DNA from 3 places in the Pseudarthrobacter xylosi genome. Region 1 is predicted to be linked to each of the others. Evidence: predicted binding sites of a transcription regulator. Region 1 holds the regulator's gene; each other region holds the start of a gene.
The links. Region 1 encodes Rex, which represses fermentation and respiration genes when NADH is low (regulators of the CRP and FNR family bind a similar motif). Its sites were predicted from a motif close to CTTGTGAANNNNTTCACAAG; they were not measured.

Region 1 (3,269 bases):
CCCGGACAGCCACAGCCTTGGCCGCGCCGTGCAGGATGTCACCCACCAGACGGCCGGTGTACATGCCGTCGGCAACCTCGCCAACCGTGCCCAAGGCTCCGGTCAGGCCCAGCCTCGTGGAAATGACCGCGGCGACCTCAATGGGGGTTCCGGTGACCAGCCATACCCGCCGGCCCACTCGGAGGTGCTGCTGCGCCAGTGCCTTGGCCCCGGGCCAGATCCTGGACGCGATCATTTCGTCGTAGACCTCTTCGCCCAAGGCCTTGACGTCTTCCACGGTGATGCCGGCTGCGAGCGTGAGGGCGGAATCTCGGACGGCGTGGACGTCGTCCATGTTCTCGCCGCGGGCCACAAACTTAAACTGCTTCCACGCGAACCCCGCAGCCTGCGTCAGGGTAAAGGCGCCGCGCTGGTGCATCTTGCGGGCAACATGGAAAAGGCTGGCGCCCTTCATGAGGGTGTTATCGACGTCGAAAAAGGCGGCTTCGCCGGTCTGCATCAACGCATCCGGCTGGGTCACCACAGCGACGTACTTCTCCTCGGGCATGTCCACGAGTCTAGTCAATAGTCGGTGACCGGGAATTCAGTGCCCGTGCCCGCCGCCCGCGCCGCCGCGGGCCCCGCCCACGGCTCCTGCCCTCTGCCCCGTTCTCTGCCCTTAAGGGCGTTACGGTTAATACATGGCAAAACCCGAGGTAGTGCTCATCACCAAAGCAGACTGTCACCTGTGCGCAGACGCGCGCGACGCCGTCGGGCGCGTTACTGCCTTGCTGGGACTTGGGTGGACGGAACAGTTGGTGGATGAGCTGCCGGAACTGCGTGAGCGCTATGCGGAGGAAATCCCCGTGGTCCTGGTGGATGGAATCCAACGCGATTTCTGGAAGATCGACGAAGCCCGGCTGGAGCGCGTCCTTCAACGCGCCATGGCCCAATAGGACAGCGGCCTCGCAGAATGACACAGGCTTTGTTGGCACCGGCGGCGGGGCTCTAGAGTGGACTCACGACGCGATGGGATGGAGGGGATAGTGACATCACTGGATTCATCTTCCCAGGCTGTCCAAGGTGCAGAGGATGTCCAGGGAACACCGCCTGGCCATGGTACCCGGCCTCTGCACGGCGCAGAGGCCGCCAAGCAGATACCGCCCGCGGCAGTGGCGCGGCTGACCATCTACCTGCGCGCCCTTAACTCGCTGCTGTCAGACGGCGTCGAACGCGTGTCATCCGAATCCCTGGCAGAAGCGTCGGGTGTGAGCTCGTCAACCCTGCGCAAGGACCTTTCCTATGTGGGTTCCTACGGCACACGCGGCGTGGGCTACGAAGTGCAGTACCTCAGCCGCCACATCTCCGCAGCCCTGGGGCTGACCCATGACTGGAAGGTCGCCATTGTTGGCGCGGGTAACCTGGGCAAGGCCCTGGCCCGCTACGGCGGCTTCGAGTCCCGCGGCTTTGACGTGGTGGCAATTTTCGACGCCGACCAGATGGTGGTGGGCAATGAGGTGGGCTGGCTGCGCGTCAGCGACGCCGCGGACATGGAGGCCGTGCTGCAGCGGACGGGCGCCAACATGGTGGTCCTGGCGCTTCCGGCCACCGTGGCGCAGGCCGTGTGCGACCGTGTGGTGGCCGCCGGCGTCCACAGCATCCTCAGCTTCGCCCCCGTTATGCTCCAGGTCCCCGAGGGCGTCAACCTCCGCAAGGTTGACATGGCCACCGAGCTGCAGATCCTCGCCTATCATGCACAACGGGCGCAGACCCCGGACCAGACCGCCTAGTTCGTTGGCAGCTGGTGGGGTCCACGCCCGTTAGGGTGTGGATTGGAGCTAGGTGGTGCTACTGGCCGTAGGGGTTGCCAGGCGTTGTGCCCGGGGCCCCGTACGGGCTGCCGAATACCTGCTGCCTGCGGAAATAGGGTGCTGCCGCCGGCAGGTAGAGCAGCACGATGGCCGCGATCCCCGCCAGAGTTCCCAGAGTTCCGATGCTCGGCGGTCCGAAGAGGCCGAAAATGGACAGTGCCGCGAAAACGGTGCCGAGGATACGGGCCCAGTTCTTGCCCTTGCGGACGAAGAAGGCAACGAGTGCGTACAGTCCCGCACCGATGATCGCGAAGACTACGAGCGATCCGGCAATGACGCCCTTGAAGTCGTCGAACGCGAATTCGGCACCAGTGGCGCCGCTGCTACGCATGGCATCGTCGAACGCATCCCGGATCTGAGGATCGTCAAGCATGCCGATGCCCATCAGAAGGCTGATGACATACACAACACCCGCGCCGATCAGCAGCCAGAACGAGATGTTGACAAGCTGGGGAATCCCGTTGGATCCCGCGGCCTGGGGCTGTTCGGACGGGTACTGCGCGTACGGAGACTGTCCGTGCGGCTGCTGGCCATAGGGCGGAGGAGTGGGCTGGCCGAACTGCGGCGGGTTGTTCTGCCCGTACTGCGGGGCAGGGGGAGTCTGCTGGCCGTACTGCGGCGCTGGGGGAGTCTGCTGGCCGTACTGCGGGGCGTTCTGCCCGTACTGCGGTGCCGGGGGAGTGGGCTGCCCGAACTGCGGGCTGTTCTCGCCGTATCGGGGCGCTGGCGGCTGGTTGCCGGGCTCGGGCTCGTTCGGGACGGGAGGCGGGACAGGCGTGCTCATGAGCGGTCCTTTGCAGGTCGGATGTCAGTTCGGCTGCTGGGTGCAGTCCAACTGGCCTGCCCCCAGTACGGCTTAGTTCCCACCGTACCCCCGGCGCGTGCCGCGGGGGATCATTCCAGAGAGGTATTCCGGCGGAACTCAGCCCGGTTGATTCAAGACCCTGTGTCCAGGGGATATTCGTGCACGCGCGGCTGTCTATTCGCGGCCCTCAGCGCCCATCACAGCCCTGCAGGCCGGGTGAGATCCGGCTATGCGCGTCCCTTGACGGAGTTGAACCAGGCCTGCGAGTTCGGCAGCCACATCAGGACGGTTGCCGCGGCGGAGATGAGGAAGCCGAGCCAGTTGTTGCCGATCCCGCTGCTGCCGCCCACACTGCCGCCGATCACGGCGAGCACCAGTGAAACTCCGGCCACGATTGTGAGGGCCAGGCGGGCCCACTCCTTGCCTTCTTTCATTTTCAGGACCAGGACAATCTGGGCCGCGGCCAAGGCGAGGGCCACCAGGACGAGAAGGAGGACCACGGCAGCCAATCCAGGTGCGACGGTGAACAGTGCAAGGGTGGCAAGCAGTCCGAAGAGGCCACCAAGGACTCCCAGCATGCCGCCGATGAGCCAGATCCAGTACGAGACCTTGAG
Region 2 (3,269 bases), on a different contig from region 1:
ATCGTCGCCCGCCCCGCTTCCGGCGAAGGTCCCTTCCCCGGCGTCATCCTCTACATGGACGCGTTCGGCCTACGCCCGCGCATCGAGGAGATGGCGCAGCGCATCGCCGACTGGGGCTACGTGGTCCTCGCGCCGAACGCCTTCTACCGCGACGGAACGGCCGCGGACCTCGCCCCGACCACGGACATGACCACTCCGGAGGGGCGGGCCGCTGCCGGCAAGGCCGCCTTTCCGCGCTTAGGGCACCTCACCACGGACAAAGCGCTGCCGGACATTGACGCGTGGGTGGAAGCGCTGGGAACGCTCGACGACGTCGCGCCGGGTCCGATCGGTACGTTCGGGTACTGCATGGGTGCCCGCCTCGCGGTCCGCACGGCCATCGCCCACCCCGACGCGGTGGCAGCCTGTGGCGGTTTCCACGGCGGTGGCCTCGCGAGCGACGCCCCGGACAGCCCGCACCTGGGACTCGACAAAGCCCGGGCGCGGTTCGTGTTCGGCCACGCGGACCACGACAAGAGCATGGATCCCGACGCCGTTGCGCGTCTGGGAGCGGCGCTCGACGCTGCCGGGCTCGAGGCTTCCAACGAGATCTACGCCGGCGCGCCGCACGGCTATTCGATGGCGGACACCTCGATGTTCCATTTTGAGGCCACGGAGCGCCACTACGCCGAGCTCCGCGCCCTCCTCGACGGAACGCTCAAGGGCTGACTTTACGCGCCGTAGCTCGGTTCGCGCTTCTTGATCCAGCCGATCACCAGGGACGTCACCGGGACGAACAGGAACTCAACCAGGGTTTTGTAGACGAAGCCCACCACCACGTAGTTCACGAAGGTGCCGAAGTCCGTGATGCCGATGACGGACGCGGCGATGCTGCAGAAGATCAGGGTGTCCACGAATTCACCTGCGCCGGTGGAGCTCATCAGCCGCGCCCAGAGGGACTTCTCCCCGGAGCGGGCCTTCATCTTCACCAGGATCCACGAGTTGATGGTCTGCCCGGCCAGGAATGCTAGCAGTGAGGCCAGCACAATCTGCGGGACCGGGCCCAGCGCACCCTCCAGGGCTGCCTGCTTGGACGTGCCGAAGTCGTCATCAAAGCCGGGCAGGGCGATGATCACCCAGTAGCAGATCGAGGCGAACACAGACAGGGCAAAAGTGGTGAAGATGGCTTTGCGTGCCACCTTGAAACCGTAAACCTCGCTGATCACATCGCCCAGAATGTAGGCCAGAGGGAAGAGGAAGAAGCCGCCGTCGGTGATGATCGGACCGATCGCGACGCCCTTGGATGCGCCGATGTTCGAAAGGATCAGCACCACGGCCATAAGGGCCAGCATGATGCCGAAGTACGGCGAGCCGATCGATGCGAATTTGGCGGCTGTGCCTGCGGGGTTGGTGACGGGCAAGGCGTCACGGCCTGAGGGGGAGGGCATGGGGGTGTCCGTTCATAGTGGTTCGCTCGGCGTACCGTTCCGCAGCGAAAGGTGTCGCGGGACGCCGGCTGTATTAGCACTGTCACGCCATTCTCCCACCAACCCGGGGCACCACCGTTTTGAACACGTTCAGTTCCATGCCATACTCATTTCTGAACACGTTCAAAAAAGAGGGGAATCCGGTGACAGCCAAAAGCGAGCAGACCCGCCAGCTCCTGGCGGATGTGGCACTGCGCATGTTCCGCGAGATCGGCTTCGAGAAAACCACCATGCGGGCCATCGCAGCAGAGGCCGGCGTCTCCGTGGGTAACGCCTACTACTACTTCGAGTCCAAAGATGACCTGGTCCAGGAACTCTACGTCCAGGTCCAGGCAGAACATGCCGCCAAGGCTGACGAGGCCCTCAAAGGCCTCAAGGACCTGGGCAGCCGCCTGAAAGCCACGCTGCACGCAGGCCTGGACGTCATGGCGCCGTACCACCGCTTCGGTGCGGATTTTGTGGCCACGGCCATCCGGCCGACGTCGCCCGTCAACCCCTTCGCGGGAGAGTCGACGGCGGCCCGCGAAGCCTCGCTGGACATCTTCCGGGCTGCGGTGGAAGGCGCCAGTCCGCAGGCGCCGAAGAAGCTGCGCGCGGAGCTGCCGGAGCTGCTGTGGCTGGGCTACATGGGGATCGCACTGTTCTGGGTGTACGACACCTCGGAAGGCCAGCGCCGCACCCGGAAACTCGTGGACAGAGCCGTCCCGCTGATCGCCCGGGGACTCTCGCTCGCAAAGATTCCCGGCGTCAACAAAGTGCTGGACGATGTCCTCAGCCTGAGCCGCAGCGTTCGCGACTGAACGCACCACCGAACACAATGGGGAAAGTCATGAACAAAGCAAAGACCGTGGTGCTGGCCGGAGCCTCGGGCTTCATTGGCACCTACCTCCGGGAGCGTTTCGAGCGGGACGGCTGGAAGGTCCGCACCATCGGCCGCCGGGCAGCCAAGGGCTCGGCTGAGTCCGCAAACTGGGACGACGGCGCCATCACCCGGGTGCTGGACGGCGCCGACCTCCTGGTGAACCTCGCCGGACGGTCGGTCAACTGCCGCTACAATGCGCGGAACAAGGCGATCATCCTCGATTCCCGAGTCACCACCACCGCGGCACTCGGCCGCGCCCTGGCACACTGCCAGGCACCGCCGTCGACCTGGCTCAACGCCAGCACCGGCACCATCTACCGGCACGCGGACGACCGGCCGCAAACAGAGTCCGACGGCGACCTCGGCAACGGTTTTTCCGTGGATGTGGCGCGCGCCTGGGAAGCCGCCCTGGCCGCGGCGAACACACCCGGCACCAGGAAAATCCCGCTGCGGATCGCCATCGTGCTGGGGCCAGGCGGCGGCGCGCTGCGGCCCTTCGCCACCCTCGCGCGGCTCGGCCTGGGCGGGCATATGGGCCACGGGAAGCAGAAGTTCAGCTGGATCCACGTGGAGGACCTTTACCGCACCGTCCGCTTCCTGCACAAACGGACCGACATCTCCGGCCCGGTGAATGTGGCCTCCCCGGACGTCGTGGACAACCGCGAACTCATGCACCTCGTCAGGCGGGCCTATGGCTCCCGGCTTGGCATTCCCACCCCGGCCCCGCTGCTTAGACTGGGCGCCGTGGTGATCCGCACCGACACCGAACTGGTACTGAAGAGCAGGTGGGTCCAGCCGCAGAAACTGCTCGATGCCGGGTTCATCTTCCGGCAGCCGGAGCTGGGGCGGGCCCTTCTCACAATCGCCAAGGGCAGGGCATGAACCGGCCGCTCCGCGTGACGTTCGGCCCCGCGGCGTTCCTGCTTGGCGCTGCTATCACC
Region 3 (3,269 bases), on a different contig from region 1:
GCTGCCGCACCCGGTCGTCGCCGACATCGCCGGAAGCCCGAAACGCGCGCGCCTGTTCCAGGAGCCGGATGGCTTCTTTATGGTTGGCCTTGGCGACGTCGAGGGCGTGTTCAAGGGTGGTCTCGTGCAGAGTTTCGTTATCCATGTCACCAGTGTGGTCCCGATTCCCGGCTGATTCCAGCAACCAGCCGGGAATGTCGGGTGGCCGGCCCGGCAAACGGCCTAGACGGCGATGGCCGCCAAGGCGGCAGCGGCTTCCTTGGCGGGGAACGCCGGCGGGTTGACGCCGGCCATTTCTTCCATAACCCGGACTACCTGGCAGCTGTAGCCGAACTCGTTGTCGTACCAGACGTAAAGAATCAGGTTCTTGTCGTTGGAGATCGTGGCGAGGCCGTCAACGATGCCGGCACGGCGGGAGCCAACAAAGTCCGTGGAAACAACCTCGGGCGAATCGATGTAGTCAATCTGCTTGCGGAGGTCCGAATGCAGGGACATCTGGCGGAGGTAATCATTCACCTCATCCTTGGTGGTGCCGTTTTCCAGGCTGAGGTTCAGGATGGCCAGCGAAACGTCCGGAGTGGGGACACGGATGGAACTTCCCGTGAGCTTGCCCAGCAGCTCGGGCAGCGCCTTCGCCACAGCAGTAGCCGCACCGGTTTCCGTGATGACCATGTTCAGCGCGGCGGAGCGGCCGCGACGGTCGCCCTTGTGGAAGTTATCGATCAGGTTCTGGTCGTTGGTGAAGGAGTGGACAGTTTCCACGTGCCCGTGGATCACGCCGAATTTGTCGTTGATCGCCTTCAGGACCGGAGTGATGGCGTTGGTGGTGCAGGACGCCGCCGAGACGATCTGGTCCGTGTCCTCAATGCTGCCGTGGTTAATGCCGTGAACGATGTTCTTCAGCGCGCCCTTACCCGGAGCAGTCAGGAGAACGCGTGCAACGCCCTTGCTCTGCAGGTGCTGGGACAGGCCCTCAGCGTCGCGCCAGCGGCCCGTGTTGTCCACCACCAGGGCATTGTTGATGCCGTAGGCGGTGTAGTCGATCGTGGCGGGGTTGTCCGAGTAGATGACCTGGACCTGGACACCGTTCGCGGTGATGGTGTTAGCGTCCTCGTCCACGCGGATGGTTCCCTCAAAGGAGCCGTGGACCGAGTCGCGGCGTAGGAGGCTGGCACGCTTGGTGAGATCCTTGTCCGAGCCGCGGCGCACCACGATGGCGCGCAGGCGCAGGCCGTGGCCTCCGCCTGCCTTTTCAATGAGGAGGCGCGCCAGCAGGCGGCCGATCCGGCCAAAGCCGTACAGTACGACGTCGGTGCTGGTGCGGTCATCGCCACCACGCTTGCCAACTACCTCGGCAAGCTCGGCGCGGAGGAACTCTTCCAGGGTGGCGCCGTCGCCTTCTGCCTTGAACTTCTCCGCCAGGCGGGCGACGTCGATGGCCGCCGCGCCCAGCTCCAGCTGCGCCAGGATATTCAGCAGCGGTGCGGTTTCTTCGAGCAGGAGCTCGGTGTTGCTCATACGGCGGGCGAAACGGTGCGCCTTGAGGATGTTCATGGTGGACTTGTTGATCAGGCTGCGGCCGTGAATGCTGGTCACCACATTGTTTTCGCGGTACAGCCGGCCAATCACCGGAATCATGGCCTCGGCGAGAGCCTCCCGGCCCATCCACGTATCAAGACAAGAATCTGACGTCTGGCTCACAGAACTACCTTCCTCGGTTCAGCCGCGTACGTCCTCGTACGCGGTTGGCGGCCACCTGATGTTGTCCAGGGGCTCTGGCACCGGCAGGATGCGGTCCATCCCGGGTGCCGTGGAGAAGCGTAAAGAAAAGCCACCGGCTGCGAACGCAGACCCGGCGGCAGAACTTCTACGTTCGCTCTCCATTCTAGGCTGGAGCAGACCCGCGGACCGCCGCAACCAGCGTGAAATCACTCACATGCGGGGCTGGTCCGTGCCCGGCGGGGGTGTTGGATGGGTTGACCGATACGCCGGGTTCTGTGCTCCCGTGCCGTTACCAGCGCGGGAGTAGCGGCCATCCATCTACGGACGCCGTTGCCGACGCCCTCCAGCGGCCTACCCGGACACTCGGGCGGGCAGCCCTCAAACGTGTCCTGTCTGGCCTTGCTCCGGGTGGGGTTTACCTAGCCTTCCCGGTCACCCGGGAAGCTGGTGGTCTCTTACACCACCGTTTCACCCTTACCTGCTGAGCTTCCGTTGCCGGAAGACGCAGGCGGTCTGTTCTCTGTGGCACTGGCCTGCGGGTTACCCCGAGTGGGCGTTACCCACCACCCTGCCCTGCGGAGCCCGGACGTTCCTCGAGCCACTTGCGTGACGCGCGGCCGCCTAGTCAACCCATCCGCAGCCAAGTCTACCGCCGGTGGGAGGTGACGCCGTCGCCGGTAGGATCGTACGGTGCTGATTCTGCTTCCCCCGTCCGAAGGCAAGACCCCCGCGGTCCGCGGGTCCGCCGTCGACTGGCCGTCACTGAGCTTTCCCGAACTCAACGCCTACCGGGCCAAAGTCCTGGAGGCGCTGGGGACGGTCAGCGCACATGAGGATGCCCTCGCGCTGCTGGGCGTCGGCGCATCGCTGCAGGACGACGTCGAACGCAACACCCGGCTCCACGCCGAACCGGCGGCCCCGGCTCACCAGATCTATTCCGGCGTTCTGTACGACGCCCTCGGCTACAAGACCCTGACGCCGGCGCAGCGGCGGAAGGCCGATGCATCGGTGCTGGTGATCTCGGCACTTTGGGGCGCCATCCGCTTCGCGGACAGTGTGCCCGCCTACCGGCTGTCGATGGGAACGGCACTGCCCGACGTCGGCCGCCTCGCCTCGTTCTGGAAGCCTCAGATTTCGGCGGCCCTCGTGGAGTCGGTCTCTGGGCATCTGCTCGTGGACTGCCGCTCCAGCACCTATGCCGCCGCGTGGGCGCCGCCGGCGACTCAGACGGTGGCCGTCAATGTTTTTACGGAGGTCAACGGCGTGCGCAAGGTGGTCAGCCACTTCGCCAAGCACACCCGCGGCGAGCTGGCGCGGCACCTGCTGGCCCGGCGCGGCAACGCCCCGCAGACCCCGGGGCAGCTGCTGAAGGCCACGCGCGAAAAATGGGACGCCGAGCTGGTCGATGGTTCAGCGCGGAAACCCCATGCCCTGAACATCATCCTGCCCAACTAGGTAACAGCAGATGTCCTTATGGGCGCCCATAACGACATCTGCTGCGACCTACTTGGGATGCTAGGCAGCTGGGGCGGGCGTGTTCCACTCGG

Region 2: ACZY1F_RS13365 (queuosine precursor transporter) is a predicted target of Rex. The motif match lies at 1,577-1,596, and genes of this name have one in related genera.
Region 3: ACZY1F_RS20900 (glyceraldehyde-3-phosphate dehydrogenase) is a predicted target of Rex. The motif match lies at 1,920-1,939, and genes of this name have one in related genera.

Annotation. Positions count from the first base shown of each region.
Region 1 is NZ_JBVAYT010000001.1:280,110-283,378, reverse strand. It holds gene ACZY1F_RS01360 (HAD family hydrolase) at 1-547, opposite strand, end outside; gene ACZY1F_RS01355 (glutaredoxin family protein) at 681-935, shown strand; gene ACZY1F_RS01350 (redox-sensing transcriptional repressor Rex) at 1,026-1,769, shown strand; gene ACZY1F_RS01345 (MFS transporter) at 1,828-2,634, opposite strand; gene ACZY1F_RS01340 (hypothetical protein) at 2,883-3,269, opposite strand, start outside.
Region 2 is NZ_JBVAYT010000005.1:277,928-281,196, reverse strand. It holds gene ACZY1F_RS13370 (dienelactone hydrolase family protein) at 1-708, shown strand, start outside; gene ACZY1F_RS13365 (queuosine precursor transporter) at 711-1,427, opposite strand; gene ACZY1F_RS13360 (TetR/AcrR family transcriptional regulator) at 1,610-2,266, shown strand; gene ACZY1F_RS13355 (TIGR01777 family oxidoreductase) at 2,296-3,210, shown strand; gene ACZY1F_RS13350 (hypothetical protein) at 3,207-3,269, shown strand, end outside.
Region 3 is NZ_JBVAYT010000017.1:7,900-11,168, reverse strand. It holds gene ACZY1F_RS20905 (hypothetical protein) at 1-145, opposite strand, end outside; gene ACZY1F_RS20900 (glyceraldehyde-3-phosphate dehydrogenase) at 223-1,701, opposite strand; RNA gene rnpB (RNase P RNA component class A) at 1,969-2,355, opposite strand; gene ACZY1F_RS20890 (YaaA family protein) at 2,413-3,177, shown strand; gene ACZY1F_RS20885 (zinc ribbon domain-containing protein) at 3,238-3,269, opposite strand, start outside.